One region of the Kribbella sp. NPDC051952 genome, then DNA from elsewhere that is predicted to be linked to it. Evidence: riboswitches for the same ligand, from Rfam matches in the RefSeq annotation. Region 1 holds a riboswitch; the other holds the start of a gene.
The links. A riboswitch is a leader RNA that binds a small molecule or an ion and turns the genes downstream of it on or off. The one in region 1 is predicted to bind thiamine pyrophosphate.
Positions count from the first base shown of each region.

Region 2: another riboswitch for thiamine pyrophosphate. It lies ahead of AB0L70_RS03905 (cytosine permease); the one in region 1 lies ahead of thiC (phosphomethylpyrimidine synthase ThiC).

Region 1 is NZ_JBFAXQ010000012.1:131,828-138,865, forward strand. It holds gene AB0L70_RS22760 (hypothetical protein) at 1-234, shown strand; gene AB0L70_RS22765 (hypothetical protein) at 237-761, opposite strand; gene AB0L70_RS22770 (lysophospholipid acyltransferase family protein) at 912-1,649, opposite strand; TPP riboswitch at 1,689-1,808, shown strand; partial or broken gene thiC (phosphomethylpyrimidine synthase ThiC) at 1,821-3,334, shown strand; gene AB0L70_RS22780 (transposase) at 3,607-4,161, shown strand; gene AB0L70_RS22785 (hypothetical protein) at 4,158-4,712, shown strand; gene AB0L70_RS22790 (RDD family protein) at 4,753-5,346, opposite strand; gene AB0L70_RS22795 (RDD family protein) at 5,431-6,177, opposite strand; gene AB0L70_RS22800 (DUF2752 domain-containing protein) at 6,283-6,723, shown strand; gene AB0L70_RS22805 (DUF4190 domain-containing protein) at 6,763-7,038, opposite strand, start outside.
Region 2 is NZ_JBFAXQ010000001.1:793,213-800,250, forward strand. It holds gene AB0L70_RS03880 ((p)ppGpp synthetase) at 1-42, opposite strand, end outside; gene AB0L70_RS03885 (ATP-binding protein) at 192-1,385, shown strand; gene AB0L70_RS03890 (DUF3152 domain-containing protein) at 1,471-2,334, shown strand; gene AB0L70_RS03895 (hypothetical protein) at 2,393-3,211, shown strand; gene AB0L70_RS03900 (alpha/beta hydrolase) at 3,208-3,870, shown strand; TPP riboswitch at 3,890-4,006, shown strand; gene AB0L70_RS03905 (cytosine permease) at 4,000-5,337, shown strand; gene AB0L70_RS03910 (methyltransferase domain-containing protein) at 5,355-6,035, shown strand; gene AB0L70_RS03915 (methylated-DNA--[protein]-cysteine S-methyltransferase) at 6,181-6,747, opposite strand; gene AB0L70_RS03920 (sigma-70 family RNA polymerase sigma factor) at 6,744-7,038, opposite strand, start outside.

The DNA of each region.
Region 1 (7,038 bases):
ATGCACATCGACTGGGGTTCACTCGGTGAGGTGGCAGTGGTCAGCCTGATCTTCGGGGTCGGGCTGGCGGTCCTGTTCGCGTTCGGCGTCACCGCGATGTCGCGCCGGACGGCGGCGATCGACGACAAGAAGCCGCCGTCGATGGTCGACACCGGTGTGGCCGCGCTGTGCTTCGCGGCCTGCCTGGCCGCGGTGCTCTACGGGCTGTACCTGATCATCCCGCAGTTCCACTGACGCTAGCGGTTCCAGCGGCGTACGGACTTGGCGACGTCCTTGGCGCGGATCGAGCCGAGGTTGTACTCCCAGGCGGAGGCGAGCTTGCCGCCGAGGACCGCCGAGTCCAGGTAGGTCCTCGGCCGCACGGCCACCGCCCACGTGGCGGCGGCCGCGTGGCCCTGCTGGTGCAGCAGGTGGTCGACGGTCGCCTCGATCCGGCTCTGGTTCTCGCCGCCGAGGCCGTCGGTGGACCAGCGCTGCAGGATCGCCGTGTCGTCGGCCGTCATCCGGGCCAGGTAGGTCAACGGGCCACGCCAGAAGCCACGGCTGCCGATGTTGTCCAGGCTCTCCAACGGGAACCAGCCGTTCTGGCAGCGGCGCCCGTTCACCGCGGACTCGATCTCGCGAGCCCGGTCCATGGACAGGCCCCTGATCGCCCATTCGACGAAGTAGGTGCCTGCGTCCGGGATGTGCTCCGCCACGTGTGGCGCCACCGCCAACGTCCCCGGCTCGAACAGATGGAGCTCTTCCGGTGATTCGAACAAAACCTTCCCCGCCCGCCTGAGTAGGCGACCGCGCGAACCACTGCCCGGCCACCGCACAGGGACCCCCCAGGTTCCTGTTCTTGCATCAACGACGCCCTTCGTACCCTCGTTCCCGGCCGAGGGTCAAGGCGCTGTCCGCTCTATTGGCCTTTACTTTGCGCGGCGTGCGAGCTCTTCCTGGTCGAGCCGTTCGGCCTCGGCCGGCGTCGGCGCGGAACCGCCGTACGACGCCGGCAACCACCAGGCACCAGCCGGTTGCTCCGGGTATGCGCGGATGGTCCGGTCGAGCATGCCGGCCATCGTCGATCGCAGCTGTGCGGTCGCCTCGGTGGCGTCGTCGCCGGCCGTCACGGTGATCGGCGTACCGACGCTGATCGCGATCGTGCGGTGCCGGGAGAAGTCGCGGGGATGGTCCTTGGTCAGCACCCGCTGCGTGCCCCACAGGATCATCGGAATGATCGGTACGGCGGCCTCCGCGGCCATCCGGACCGTGCCGGACTTGAACTCCTTCAGCTCGAACGACCGGCTGATCGTCGCCTCCGGGAACACGCCGACCACCTCGCCGGCGGCCAGGTAGCTGATCGCCTGCTGGTACGACGCGGCGCCGGCACTGCGGTCCACCGGGATGTGGTGCATGCCCCGCATCAAGGGACCGGCGTACCGGTTGCGGAACAGGACCTCTTTCGCCATGAATCGCACCAGTCGCTTGCTCGGCAGCGCACCGAAACCGCCGAGCACGAAGTCGACGTAGCTGATGTGGTTCAAGGCGATGACCGCGCCACCGGTCCGCGGCACGTTCTCCGTCCCGGTCAGCTGGAAGTTCACGTCCAGCACCTTGAACGCCGTCTTCGCGAAGCCGATCACGGGCGGGTACACGAGGTCTCGCATTCCTCGACGCTACAGGCTTGGTCTATGGTGACCGTCACAACTGGAAATCGCGGGAGCTCGCACCGAAGTGGGCTGAGAGGGCGGCTGGGATCATCCGGCGCCGCCGACCGCCGAACCTGTCCGGGTAATTCCGGCGTAGGGAGCGCAACTGTGACAACCACCGGCAACGGCATTCGCCCGACTGTCACCACCGGGCCGATCTCCGGCTCCGAGAAGATCCATCGCGGCGAACTGGGCGTCCCGGTCCGCCGTGTCCACCTCACCAACGGCGAACACTTCGACCTGTACGACACCTCCGGCCCGTACACGGATGCGTCGGCGCAGATCGACGTACAGGCCGGTCTCCCCGCACTGCGGCGGGACTGGATCGCCGGGCGCGGGCCACGTACCCAGCTGGCGCATGCGCGAGCCGGGACCATCACCGAGGAGATGAGGTACGTCGCCACCCGGGAGGGCGTCGATCCCGAGTTCGTCCGGGCCGAGGTGGCCCGGGGCCGGGCCGTGATCCCGGCGAACCGGCAGCACCCGGAGAGCGAACCGATGATCATCGGGAAGAAGTTCCTGGTGAAGGTGAACGCGAACATCGGCAACTCGGCCGTCACCAGCTCGATCGAGGAGGAGGTCGAGAAACTCGTCTGGGCGACCAGATGGGGCGCGGATACGGTGATGGACCTGTCCACCGGCAAGAACATCCACGCGACCCGCGAATGGATCCTGCGGAACTCGCCGGTGCCGATCGGGACCGTGCCGCTGTACCAGGCGCTCGAGAAGGTGAACGGTGATCCGACCGCGCTGACGTGGGAGATCTACCGCGACACGGTGATCGAGCAGTGCGAGCAGGGTGTCGACTACATGACCGTGCACGCCGGCGTGCTGCTGCGGTATGTGCCGCTGACCGCGCGACGGATCACCGGGATCGTGTCCCGGGGTGGTTCGATCATGGCCGCGTGGTGCCTGGCGCATCATCAGGAGTCCTTCCTCTACACGCATTTCGCCGAGCTGTGCGAGATCCTCCGGTCGTACGACGTGACGTTCTCGCTGGGGGACGGGTTGCGGCCGGGATGTATCGCGGACGCCAACGATGAGGCCCAGTTCGCGGAGCTGCGGACGCTCGGGGAGCTGACGCGGATCGCCTGGGAGCACGACGTACAGGTGATGATCGAAGGGCCCGGACACGTGCCTATGCACAAGATCGCCGAGAACGTCCGGCTCGAGGAAGAGCTCTGTGGTGAAGCGCCGTTCTACACATTGGGGCCGTTGGCAACCGATGTGGCGCCGGCCTACGACCACATCACGTCGGCGATCGGTGCGGCCCAGATCGGCTGGCTGGGTACGGCGATGCTCTGCTACGTCACGCCGAAGGAACACCTCGGGCTCCCTGATCGCGACGACGTGAAGACCGGCGTGATCACGTACAAGATCGCTGCCCACGCGGCCGATCTGGCCAAGGGGCATCCGGGTGCACAGGCCTGGGACGACACGTTGTCCAAGGCAAGGTTCGAGTTCCGCTGGGAGGATCAGTTCAACCTCTCGCTGGACCCGACACCGCGCGGGCCTTCCACGACGAGACGCTGCCGGCCGAGCCGGCCAAGACGGCCCACTTCTGCTCGATGTGCGGCCCGAAGTTCTGCTCGATGCGGATCACCGCCGACATCAGGGAACGCTTCCTCCCGCTGGTCGACTGAGGTGCGCCGAGGCCCGGAGTACGCCGTACTCCGGGCCTCAGGTGTTGACTCCGTGTGAAGGGCGCACTCGCGTCGAGCTGCCGGAGAGCCGGAATCCAGCGGAGAATGGGGGGATCGGAGACTTTCGGGGCGATCACCGCGAGTGATCGGGTGAACCGATTCAGGTTTTTTCCTTCACTCTACGTGAATAAGACTGTAGCCTTAACACGTTCGGAAGGAGGTGCAGGGCGATGGTCTTCGTTCTCACGGTAGATCAACGTGGCAGTCGCAGCATGACCGATCTCGTACCCGAGGTACTGAACTTCCTGAACCGCCGGCCGCGGCGGACCGGCCTACTTCGGAAGTTCGAGCGGACGGCCGGCGACGAGGTGCAGGGCGTGCTCTCCGAGGCGCGCGCCACGATCGACGTGATCGTCGAGTTGCTCCGCCTCGACACCTGGTACGTCGGGCTCGGCATCGGTGAGGTCACGCAACCCCTGCCACGCAGCACCAGGGCGGGCAGCGGCGACGCGTTCGTGTTCGCACGGGAGGCGGTCAACCGGGCCAAGTCGAGCCCTCACCACGTCAACGTGGTCGGTGCCGACATCCAGCGGGTCGAGCAGGTGGAGACCGTGCTCTGGCTGATGGCGTCCGTACTGCGGCGTCGTAGCGACCGTGGTTGGGCCGTGGCCGATCTGCTGGCCGAAGGACTCACCAGACGGGAGATCGGCGTGAAGCTGGGGATCAGCCAGTCGGCCGTGACGCAACGGGCCCAGGCCGCTGGGTTCGCCGAGGAGCAGCGGGGACGGGTGCTGGCGACCGAGTTGCTCGCCGGGGTCGCTGCGTGACGGCACTCATCCTGTCGTTGACCGCGGCCGGACTGATCCTCGCCGTACTGGCGTGGGTGCCGAGGGCCGGCTCCACTCTCGAGATCGTGCTCAGCGGGTTCATGCTGGCCTGTCTGGTCGCGGTCGGGCTGCTCCTGCTGTCAGGCGACGGCGTGGAGGGCTGGCCGGAGCGGTGGTGGAACGTTCTGCTGTTGCTGTCCGGAGGGCTCGCGCTGACCGGTGGAGGGCCGCTGACGACGTCCGTACTGGCTCTGGTGGACCGGGGGAACACCCGGGCCCAGTCGACGCAGAAGGCCGGTGAGGTGCTGCGTGGTGGTGCGCTGATCGGATCGCTCGAGCGTGCGGCCATCTTCGCCGCGCTGGTGGCGGGCTGGCCTGAGGGCATTGCAGTTGTGCTGGCGATCAAGGGTTTGGCTCGGTACCCCGAGTTGCGCAGTCCGGACCAGCCGGCCTCGGTCACGCCTCAGGCCGTAGCTGAACGGTTCATCATCGGTACTTTCACCAGCGTGCTGTGGTCAGTGACTTGTGCGGCCTTCATGCTGTCGCACTGAGCACCTCCCCCTCCTCCCCCCTTCTTTCTTTCTCTCCCGACTAGAGCTTGATGACTATGTCGTTCACGACCTTGTCGTGCCAGGTCTGTTGTTTGTCGTCCCACAGCGGCCAGAGCACGTTGAGGATGCAGAGCTGGTTGAAGATCTGAGCCAGGATCTCCCGGCCCAGGTTCGAGCCGACTCCGATCAACTGACCGGTCTCCGCGTGCACGATCCGCAGGCCGGTGAGTTTCTTGCCGAAGGACTGGCCGGTGCGGCCCTGCTGGATCAACCGGTTCCAGATCCAGACCAGGAAGCCGACCAAGAACCCGGCGCCCATCGCGATCCCGCCGGCGGTGCCTAGTTCTTCGCGGTCACCGTTGACGACGAGCGACACGATCACACCGACGATCATCGGGATCGAGACGATCAGCGAGTCGAGGATCGAGGCGCCGACGCGGATCGGCCAGCCGGCCAGCTGTCCCGGTGGCGCGTATCCGAAGCCGTAGCCACCTGACCCGGGACCGACTTGCCCATAGGGGTTGTAGCCCTGCGGGTGGTACTGACCGGGCTGCCCTGGTGGCAGCTGCGGCTGGTACTGCCCCGGCTGACCAGGCGGGTACGGCGGCTGGTTGTCGTAGGGAGGCGTGGTCACCTGGACGAGTATCGCGGAACTACCCGGATATGCGGAACGCCGCGGCCTGTTCAGGCCACGGCGTCCGGAGATCGCAGGGAGTCGTCAGAGCTTGATGACGTAGGTGTTGTTGATCTTGTCCGCGAAGGTCTGGCGCTTCTCGTCCCACAGCGGCCACAGATAGCCCACGTAGCAGGCTGCGCTGTCGAGGATGTGGGTGAGCTGGCGCACGAACGCCTTGCCCGCGCCGACCGGCTGACCGGTGTCCGCGCCGACCAGCTTCAGGCCGAGGACCTGCTTGCCGACGCTCTGGCCGGTGCTGCCCTGGCGGATCACGATGTTCCAGATCGAGAGACCGATACCGGCCAGGATGAAGAGCAGCGACAGGATGCCAAGGACCGAGTTGTCGCCGCCGCTGGACAGTCCGGACCCGATTCCGAACGGCACACCGACGATCACGCCGTCGATGAGCGTGGCGCCGACGCGGTTCGGCCAGGCTGCCAGGTTGCCCGGGACAGCGCCGTACCCACCCGGCTGGCCGTAGCCAGGCTGGCCGTACTGCTGCCCGTAGCCCGGCTGCCCGTACTGACCGGGCTGCTGGCCGTAACCGGGCTGCTGCCCGTACTGGCCCGGCTGCTGGCCGTACTGCCCCGGCTGACCGGGCTGCTGGCCATAACCCGGCTGTTGACCGTAACCAGGCTGTTGCTGCTGGCCGCCATAGCCGGGCTGTTGGCCGTAACCCGGCTGCTGCCCCGGCTGGCCGGGCTGTCCGTACTGGCCAGGCTGGCCGTACTGACCCGGCTGTTGGGGGTCTTGCGGGCCGTAACCCGGCGGTGGCGTCGGAGTGCTCACGACGATCCCTTCTAGTGAATTGCATTGAGGAGTGAGTTGCAGGCTAGTGGTCCGACGGCTCAGACCCGGCAACGGATCCCACGTGATGAGAGTTACCGTGGTGCGGTGAGCCTTTCGCTGAGCGTCGTACTCCGGCCGACCGGACCGGTCCAGCCGCTGGACCGGGCGGTGCTGGGTCTGGCCGCGGTGGGGGTGGGTGGATTCGGGCTGGCGGCCGTCTACCAGCTGTCCGGTGGGCAGATCGGCATACCGTGCATCCTGCACGCGACCACCGGGCTGAACTGTCCACTCTGTGGATCGACCCGGATGGCGGCCGCGTTGCTGCGCGGCGATCTGGACGCGGCCTGGCACTACAACCCGGTGATCCTGGTCCTCGGCCCGCTCGTCGGTGTTGCCGTCGGCTACCAAATGCTTGCCTGGGCGCTCGAATCGCTGCGATGGATCCGGCTGCCCCGGCTGCGGATCAGCCCGCGTGCCTACGACTGGCTGATCAAGGGCGTGATCGCCTTACTGATCGTGTACGGCGTCGCCCGCAACCTGAACTGAGTCGCCGCGGGGCGTGCCCGGCGACGACTCAGCTCGAGGTCAGTAGTTGCCGATCGCCCCGGTGAGGTAGCCGAGCAGGCCGAGGCCCAGGGCAACGATGCCGCCGATCCAGGCCACCTTCGCCAACGTGTCCGGCCGGCCCTGCTCGCGGAACTTGCCCTGGGCAATCAGGCCGAGCACGATCGAGGCCGGGCTGCAGCAGACCCAGCAGACGATGCCGATGATCGACAGCACCTGTGGGGTATTGCTCTGCGGGACGGCGCCGTACCCGTAGCCGGCCTGGCCGCCGCCGTACTGCCCGTAGGCACCGGGCTG
Region 2 (7,038 bases), on a different contig from region 1:
CTCGTACAACGCGCCGGCCTGCACAGCCCAGTCCACCCGCATGGCGGAACCATAGTGCGCTAGCGCTCGCTCGTGGTGTCTATCGTTTTCTACTGTTTTCACTAGAAAGATGTAGACACCACTCGCGACACGCTCTCGCGGTGGCTAGGTCAATCTAAGGAAAACGCTAGACGGGCTCATACAGTGGCAGCATGGATCCGATCCGGAATCCCTATGCGCCCGGCGCCGGTCAGCGGCCGCCTGAGCTGGCCGGACGCGACACCGAGGTGCGGCAGTTCGAGGTAGTGCTCGAACGGGTCGCGGCAGGCAGACCGGAGCGGAGCCTTGTGCTCAGTGGGCTCCGGGGCGTGGGTAAGACCGTGCTGCTCAACACGTTGCGCAGCCAGGCGATCAAGCGTGCCTGGGGTACGGGGAAGATCGAGGCCCGGCCGGAGCAGAGCATCCGGCTGCCGATCGCGCAGGCGCTGCACACCGCGATGCGGGAGTTGGGGCATCGGCATCGCGATGACGATCGGGTCGACCAGTTCAGCGCCGTACTGAAGGCTTTCGCGCTGCGGACCGGGGCAGAGGACCGGAAGGGGATCCGCTGGCATCCGCCGGTGGACGTGGCTGCGGCCAAGGGCCGGGCCGACTCCGGTGATCTCGAGATGGATCTGATCGAGCTCTTCACCGATGCGGCCGATCTGGCCGGCGATCTGTCGGTCGGGGTCGGACTGTTCATCGACGAGATGCAGGACATCAGTGCGGACGACCTGTCCGCGTTGTGCGCCGCATGTCACGAGATCTCGCAGCAGAGCGCGCCACTGGTCGTTGTGGGTGCGGGGCTGCCGCATCTGCCCGCCGTACTGTCCGCCAGCAAGTCCTACTCGGAGCGGCTCTTCCGCTACATCCGTGTGGACCGGCTGGCGCGAGAGGCGTGCGACCGCGCGCTGATGGTCCCGGCGGAGAGCGAGGGCGTTGCGTACGACGAGGAGGCGCTGGACGAGCTGTACGCCCAGACGGACGGGTACCCGTACTTCGTCCAGGCGTTCGCCCACTCCACCTGGGACCACGCCCCGACGTCCCCCATCACCATCAAGGACGTCGCTGTCGCCGCTCCGGAGGCTTCGGCCGAGTTGACCGTCGGCTTCTTCGGCTCCCGGTACGAACGTGCCACGCCGGCAGAACGTGAGTACATGCGCGCCATGGCCGAGCTAGGCATCGGCGTCGACGACGGGTCCGTCCAGACCGCCGAAGTGGCCAACACCCTCAGCCGCAAACCCCAGTCCCTCTCCCCAGCCCGAGACGGCCTGATCAAGAAAGGCCTCGTCTTCTCCGCCGAACGCGGAACCGTAGCCTTCACAGTCCCCCACTTCGGTAAATTCCTCCGCACCCGCACAGCCTGACGCCCCGGTCCCTTAGAATCGTTGCCCTAGGTCTAACGAAACTGCTCTTTCGTCCGGGACGGTTGAGTCGGTAGGGTCGATTGCTATGACCACCGGGCGGACTGGCCAGCGTGAGGCCGCGGCTGTCCGGAAGCGGCGGGGTGGGCGGCACAGTCGGCGGAAGTCCTATAAAGGGCAGTGGTTCGGGGTTACTGCGCTGGCTGTGTTGGGGACCGTAGTGGTGGCGCAGCCCGATGTCGGGCAGCGGCGGAGCTTGGCTCAGGAAGTGGTGGCTGGGCAGGCAGTAGCCAGCCCGTCGATCGAGACACCCAGTACCGCACCGACGCCGGTGGTGGTGCCTACGCCGACGCAGCGGTTCACGACTCCGTTGCGGCCGGCACCGACTTTGACGCGGAAGCCCAAGGGCTCGAAGCCCAACGTGACCGTGTCCAGCGGGAAGCTCGCCATCGTGCCTGGGTTCGACAAGGCCAACGGGGTGCGGGACAAGCTGACCTACCGGGTGGAGATCGAGCAAGGTGTGTCGATCAACGGGGCCGCCGCGGCGAAGATCATTCACGAGACGTTGACGGACCCGCGCGGCTGGCAGGCGATCCACCCGGTCAGCTTCGAGCGGTCCGACAAGGCCGATGTGGACCTGCGGATCATCCTGGCCACGCCGGAGCTGACCGACAAGCTGTGCCTGCCGCTCGACACGGGTGGTGAGGTGTCCTGCCGGGTCGAGGACCGCGTCGTACTGAACGCCAAGCGGTGGATGTACGCGATCCCGGCGTACAACGGCGACGTGTCGCTCTACCGGAGCTACCTGGTCAACCACGAGGTCGGGCACGCGCTCGGCCATGGTCACTCGACCTGCACCACCGCGAAGACCCCCGCGCCGGTGATGATGCAGCAGACCAAGGGGCTGGCCGGTTGCCTTCCGAACGCGTGGCCGACCGTCAAAGCAACCTGAGGCCGTCCGGGAACTCCCGGACGCCCTCTAAGCTGAGACCGGACGGGAGGGAGTAGCGATGTCGTCACAGGATTTCCCGACGTACGGCCGGGGCGACGAGCCCGAGCAGTCCGGCGAGGAGCAGCACTACGCCCCGCCCACGCCGTACGGCGGTGGCACGTACGGAACCGGCCCGCACCCCAACCCGCAGCCGGGACCGTACGCCGACCCCCAGCCCTACGGCTCTCAGCCAGGACCGCCGCAAGCGCCTCCGCAAGGCCCGACCTATACGCAGCCGCCCAACTACCGTCCTGGCACCCCATACGGTCCCGCGACGCATCCACAGCAGCACGAGCTCCCGACATACGGGCGGGAAGAGCTAGTCGCGCCCCGCGACCCCCGCGCCGCCCGCGTAGTCGGTCTGGCCGCGCTGGTCGCCGGCATCTACGGTCTGCTCGTCGTGTCCGTCCAGCGCGTCGCACTCCGGGAGATCTCCCAAGCGCCCGGCTCACCGCTCAACCACCCGTTGCGTACGGACGTCCTCGACGCGATCGGCCAGCTCCTGCTGATCGTGGTCGGCGCGGCCGCACTGGTGATGTGGATCCGGGACGTCCTCGCCCGGCGCAAGGCAGGCCGTCAGCCCGACCCGGCCGAGTTCGGTGGGCTACTGCTGGTCGGAGTCTCGATCATCCCGATCCTGATCTGGATCATCATGGTCCTGTCCACCGGACTGGGTGCGATCGACGACTCGGTCGACCGGCTGCCGACGGCGTACGGCTGGGGCGGGATCGGCCTGCTGACCCTCGCGGCCGGACTGGCGCTGGGGTACCGCGAGCTGAAGCCCGAGGTCCGTAACCCGGTCGTCCAAGGTCCACCGGCCAAAGCGCCCTGGGAGTGAGCACACCTGTCGTTCTGGTCCCCGGCCTCGGACTCGGGCCGGAGTCCTACGCCAAAACGGTCGAGCACCTGACCACGCCGTACCACGTGATCACCCTGCCCGGGTACGGCGAACCCGCCGGAGCCCGCGAGGACCTCCACCCCGAAGCCCTGGGCGCGGCACTCGCGGAGAAGATCCGCGAGCGGTCGGTCCTGGTCGGCCACTCCGCCAGCTGCCAGATCGTGGTCGAGACCGCGGTCAACCACCCAGAGCTGGTGCACGCGCTCGTACTCGCGGCTCCCACCGGAGACATCCGGATGTCGAGCTGGGTGGACCGGACCGTGCGCTGGCTGGGCTCCGCCGTACCCGAGGTGCCCAAGCTGATCCGGGCCGTGACCCCGCAATACGCCCGTACGACGATTCCCGCGATCGCCCGCGCTGCGGAAGCGGCCCGGCACCACGACCTGGCCGCGATCATCACCCGGGTCCGGGTGCCGGTAGTCATCGTGCGCGGCAAGCACGACCTGATCTCCCCGGCCGAGTGGGTTCAGCGGCTCGCCGAGCTGAGCCACGGCGAGGCCCGCACCCTCGAAACCGGCTCCCACATGCCGATCCTGACGAACGGCCCCGAGGTCGCCGCGCTCATCCAGCGAGCAGCCACCATGCCGCCACCCACGTGACGCGCTATCGTTGACGCGCAAACAACCTTGCGGGAGCTCGCACCGAGATGCGCGGGCTGAGAGGGCGACAGCTGGGTCGCCGACCGCCTGAACCTGACCGGGTAATGCCGGCGTAGGGAGCGGGTCATCATGACCAGTACTGCTGTTCGTCCTGCCAGTCAGACCGAGGCGCCGCTCGTCCTCACCACGGATGCGCCCCGAACACTCGGATTCCTGGACCAGTTCACACTCTGGGGCAATTTCGGCATCTCACTGTTCGGCCCGGTCACGGGCGCGCTGGTGGCGGCGTACACGGGCTCGCTGTGGCAGGGACTCCTCGCAGTCGTCGTCGGCTGCGGAATGGGTGCCCTGGTGGTCGGCGGTGCCGCTGTGTTCGGGTCCCAGACCGGAGCGCCGGCGATGGCGAGCCTGCGTGGGATCTTCGGCCGGCGCGGTTCGATCGCGCCGACGGTGCTGAACATCGCGCAGAACGTCGGCTGGGCCACGATGGAGATCATCGTCATCTCCCAGGCCGCGGTGGCCGTGACGAGTGAGCGCTGGCGCTGGCTGTTCGTCGTACTGGCCGGGGTGATCGCCACGACGATGGCGGTCCGGCCGCTGGGCAGTGTGAAGGTGCTGCGGAAGTTCATGGTCTGGCTGGTGCTGATCGCATCGGTGTACCTGTTCGTGCAGGTGCTCAGCAAGCCGGTGCACGATCTGCCGCAGGACAGCGTGTTCGGCTTCTGGCCTGCGGTCGACCTGGCCGCCGCCGGGGTGGTCTCGTTCGCGCCGCTGGCCGCCGACTACACCCGGCACTCACGGACCAACAAGGCCGCGTTCGCGGGATCGTCGCTCGGCTACGGCATCGCCGCGATCGCCTACTACGCCATGGGCGTCTTCGCGGTCGCGACCCTGCAGACCAACAGCGAGGACGTGATCACCGCACTGGTCACTCTCCCGGCCGGCGCGTTCGCGCTGTTCGTTCTGCTCGTGGACGAGGTCGACGAGGCGTACGCGAACGTCTACTCGACCACGATGGCCGCACACAACCTGATCGGTCACGTCGACCGCCGGTGGATCTCGGTCGCGATCGGCGTGATCGCCACCGGTATCGCGCTGATGGTTGACCTGGGCAACTACACCCAGTTCCTCTACCTGATCGGCTCGGTCTTCGTCCCGCTGTTCGCGGTCGCGATCGCCGACTTCTTCCTGGTGAGCAAGATGAACTGGGACGTCTCGAGTACGGCGAGGTTCCGGTGGCAGCCCACAGTCGCCTGGCTGATCGGCTTCGTCGCCTACCAACTCGTCAACCCCGGCACCGTAGCCGGCTGGTCACCGTTCTGGACTGACGTCCAGCAGGCCCTGTTCAACCACCAGCCGGTGCCCGCCTGGCTGGGCGCGACCTACACCTCGATTGTCGTCTCGATGCTGGCCGCGGTGCTCCTCGGACGGGTCGGGCGCCGCCCCCTGGTCACTGACCCGGAGTAACCGGGATACTTTCGACCATGCTGAATTCCGCACTGCGCAGCCGGGCCGAGTACGCGGAACTGGGAGCCGACGGATTGGCCTCGAGGACGACGCCCGAGCGGGACGCGGCGACCGTGAAGGCTGTCGAGGAGCTGCTCGGCGAGCGCGAGTCGGTGCTCGACCTGTGCTGCGGGTACGGCCGGGTCGCCCTGCCGCTGGCCAAGGCCGGCAAGGTCGTCCGCGCACTCGACATCTCGCCGAACCTGATCGAGGCCGGCCGGGCGAAGGCTGCCGAGGAGGAGCTGTCGATCGACTGGGCGGTCGGCTCGATGACGGATCTGCCGTACAAGTGGGACGCGTTCGACGCGGTGATCTGCCTGTGGACGGCGTTCCACGAGCTGTTCGCCGAGGACGAGCAGGTGTCCACGATCTGTGAGATCTCCCGGGTACTGAAGCCGGGCGGTATCGCGATCATCGAGGGCCCGAGCTGGGGCCCGGCGACGGCGGCCGAGATCGCCAACGGGATGCGGCAGGGCCCGGAGCACCGGATCGTCACCACCGAGCACTTCGGCACCAGCAGCGTGCACTTCATCCATGACGAGAAGAGCTACAAGCGGCTCTGCGCGGCCGCCGGGATCGAGAATTTCACGGTCTACAAGCGCGAGTGGGGCGGCCGCCGCCGGCTGATCCTGGAGATCCACCAGCCGACCACTGACTGACCCGGTAGTTCTCGACCTGAATGCTTTTCCGAAACACCTGCACCGGTGCACATTGCACAATGAAAGAAGCAGATCCCCACTCCACATTGGGGACCTGCTCCTTATTCGGACGAGTGTAAATCAATGCCCGCCGGGGTGGGAAAACTCACCCTTTTGCTTCAAGGTTCAGCAGGAATCGTTTCGCCTCCAGGCCGCCCGCGTACCCGGTGAGGGCGCCGCTCGCACCGATCACCCGGTGGCACGGCAGGACGACGCAGACCGGGTTCGCGCCCAGCGCCGTACCGACCGCACGGGCTGCCTTGGGCTTGTGGATCTCGCCGGCGACAGCGCCGTACGTCGTGGTCTTTCCGTAGCTCGTGTGCAGCGGCAGATCGTTGAGGACAAGGCGCTGGAACGGCGTTGCCAGCGAGAGATCCACGTCCAGGTCGAACGCCTGACGCCGCCCGGACAGGAACTCGTCCAACTGCCGTCGTACGTCGTCCAGTGCGCTCGGCTGGCGTAGTACCCGCGGGGACAACGCCCGGGCGAGGCGGTTCGTCATGGTCTCCTCGTCGCCGAAGGAGCTGGCCACGACCCGGCCGTTCGCGACCGCGAGCAGCATTGTGCCGATCGGGGTGTCGTGCAGGGTGTAGGCGACGTCGGCGGCCGGGAATACCGGTGGTTTCGGGTCGGGGATGGTGAACCGGGTCAACCGGCTCTCGAGATCATTCATGCGTTTACTCCGAGTTTGGTGCGCAAGACCGCGAGTGCGTCGCTGACAAGCCGGCGCGAGGCGGCGGGCGTGGTATCGAGGGCGGCGGCCACGCCGTGGTGGTCCAGGTCGCCGATGTATTTCAGCGTGATCGCGAATCGCTGCCGTTCGGGCAGCTCGTTGACCGCTTGCCAGAGGTCGGGATCCGGCCAGTCGGCGGCATCCGGGCCGTCGACCGCGACCGGTGGGGCCTCGTCGAGTGGACGTTGGGGTTTGCGGGCGCGGTGCAGGTCGGTCGCACACCGCGAGGTG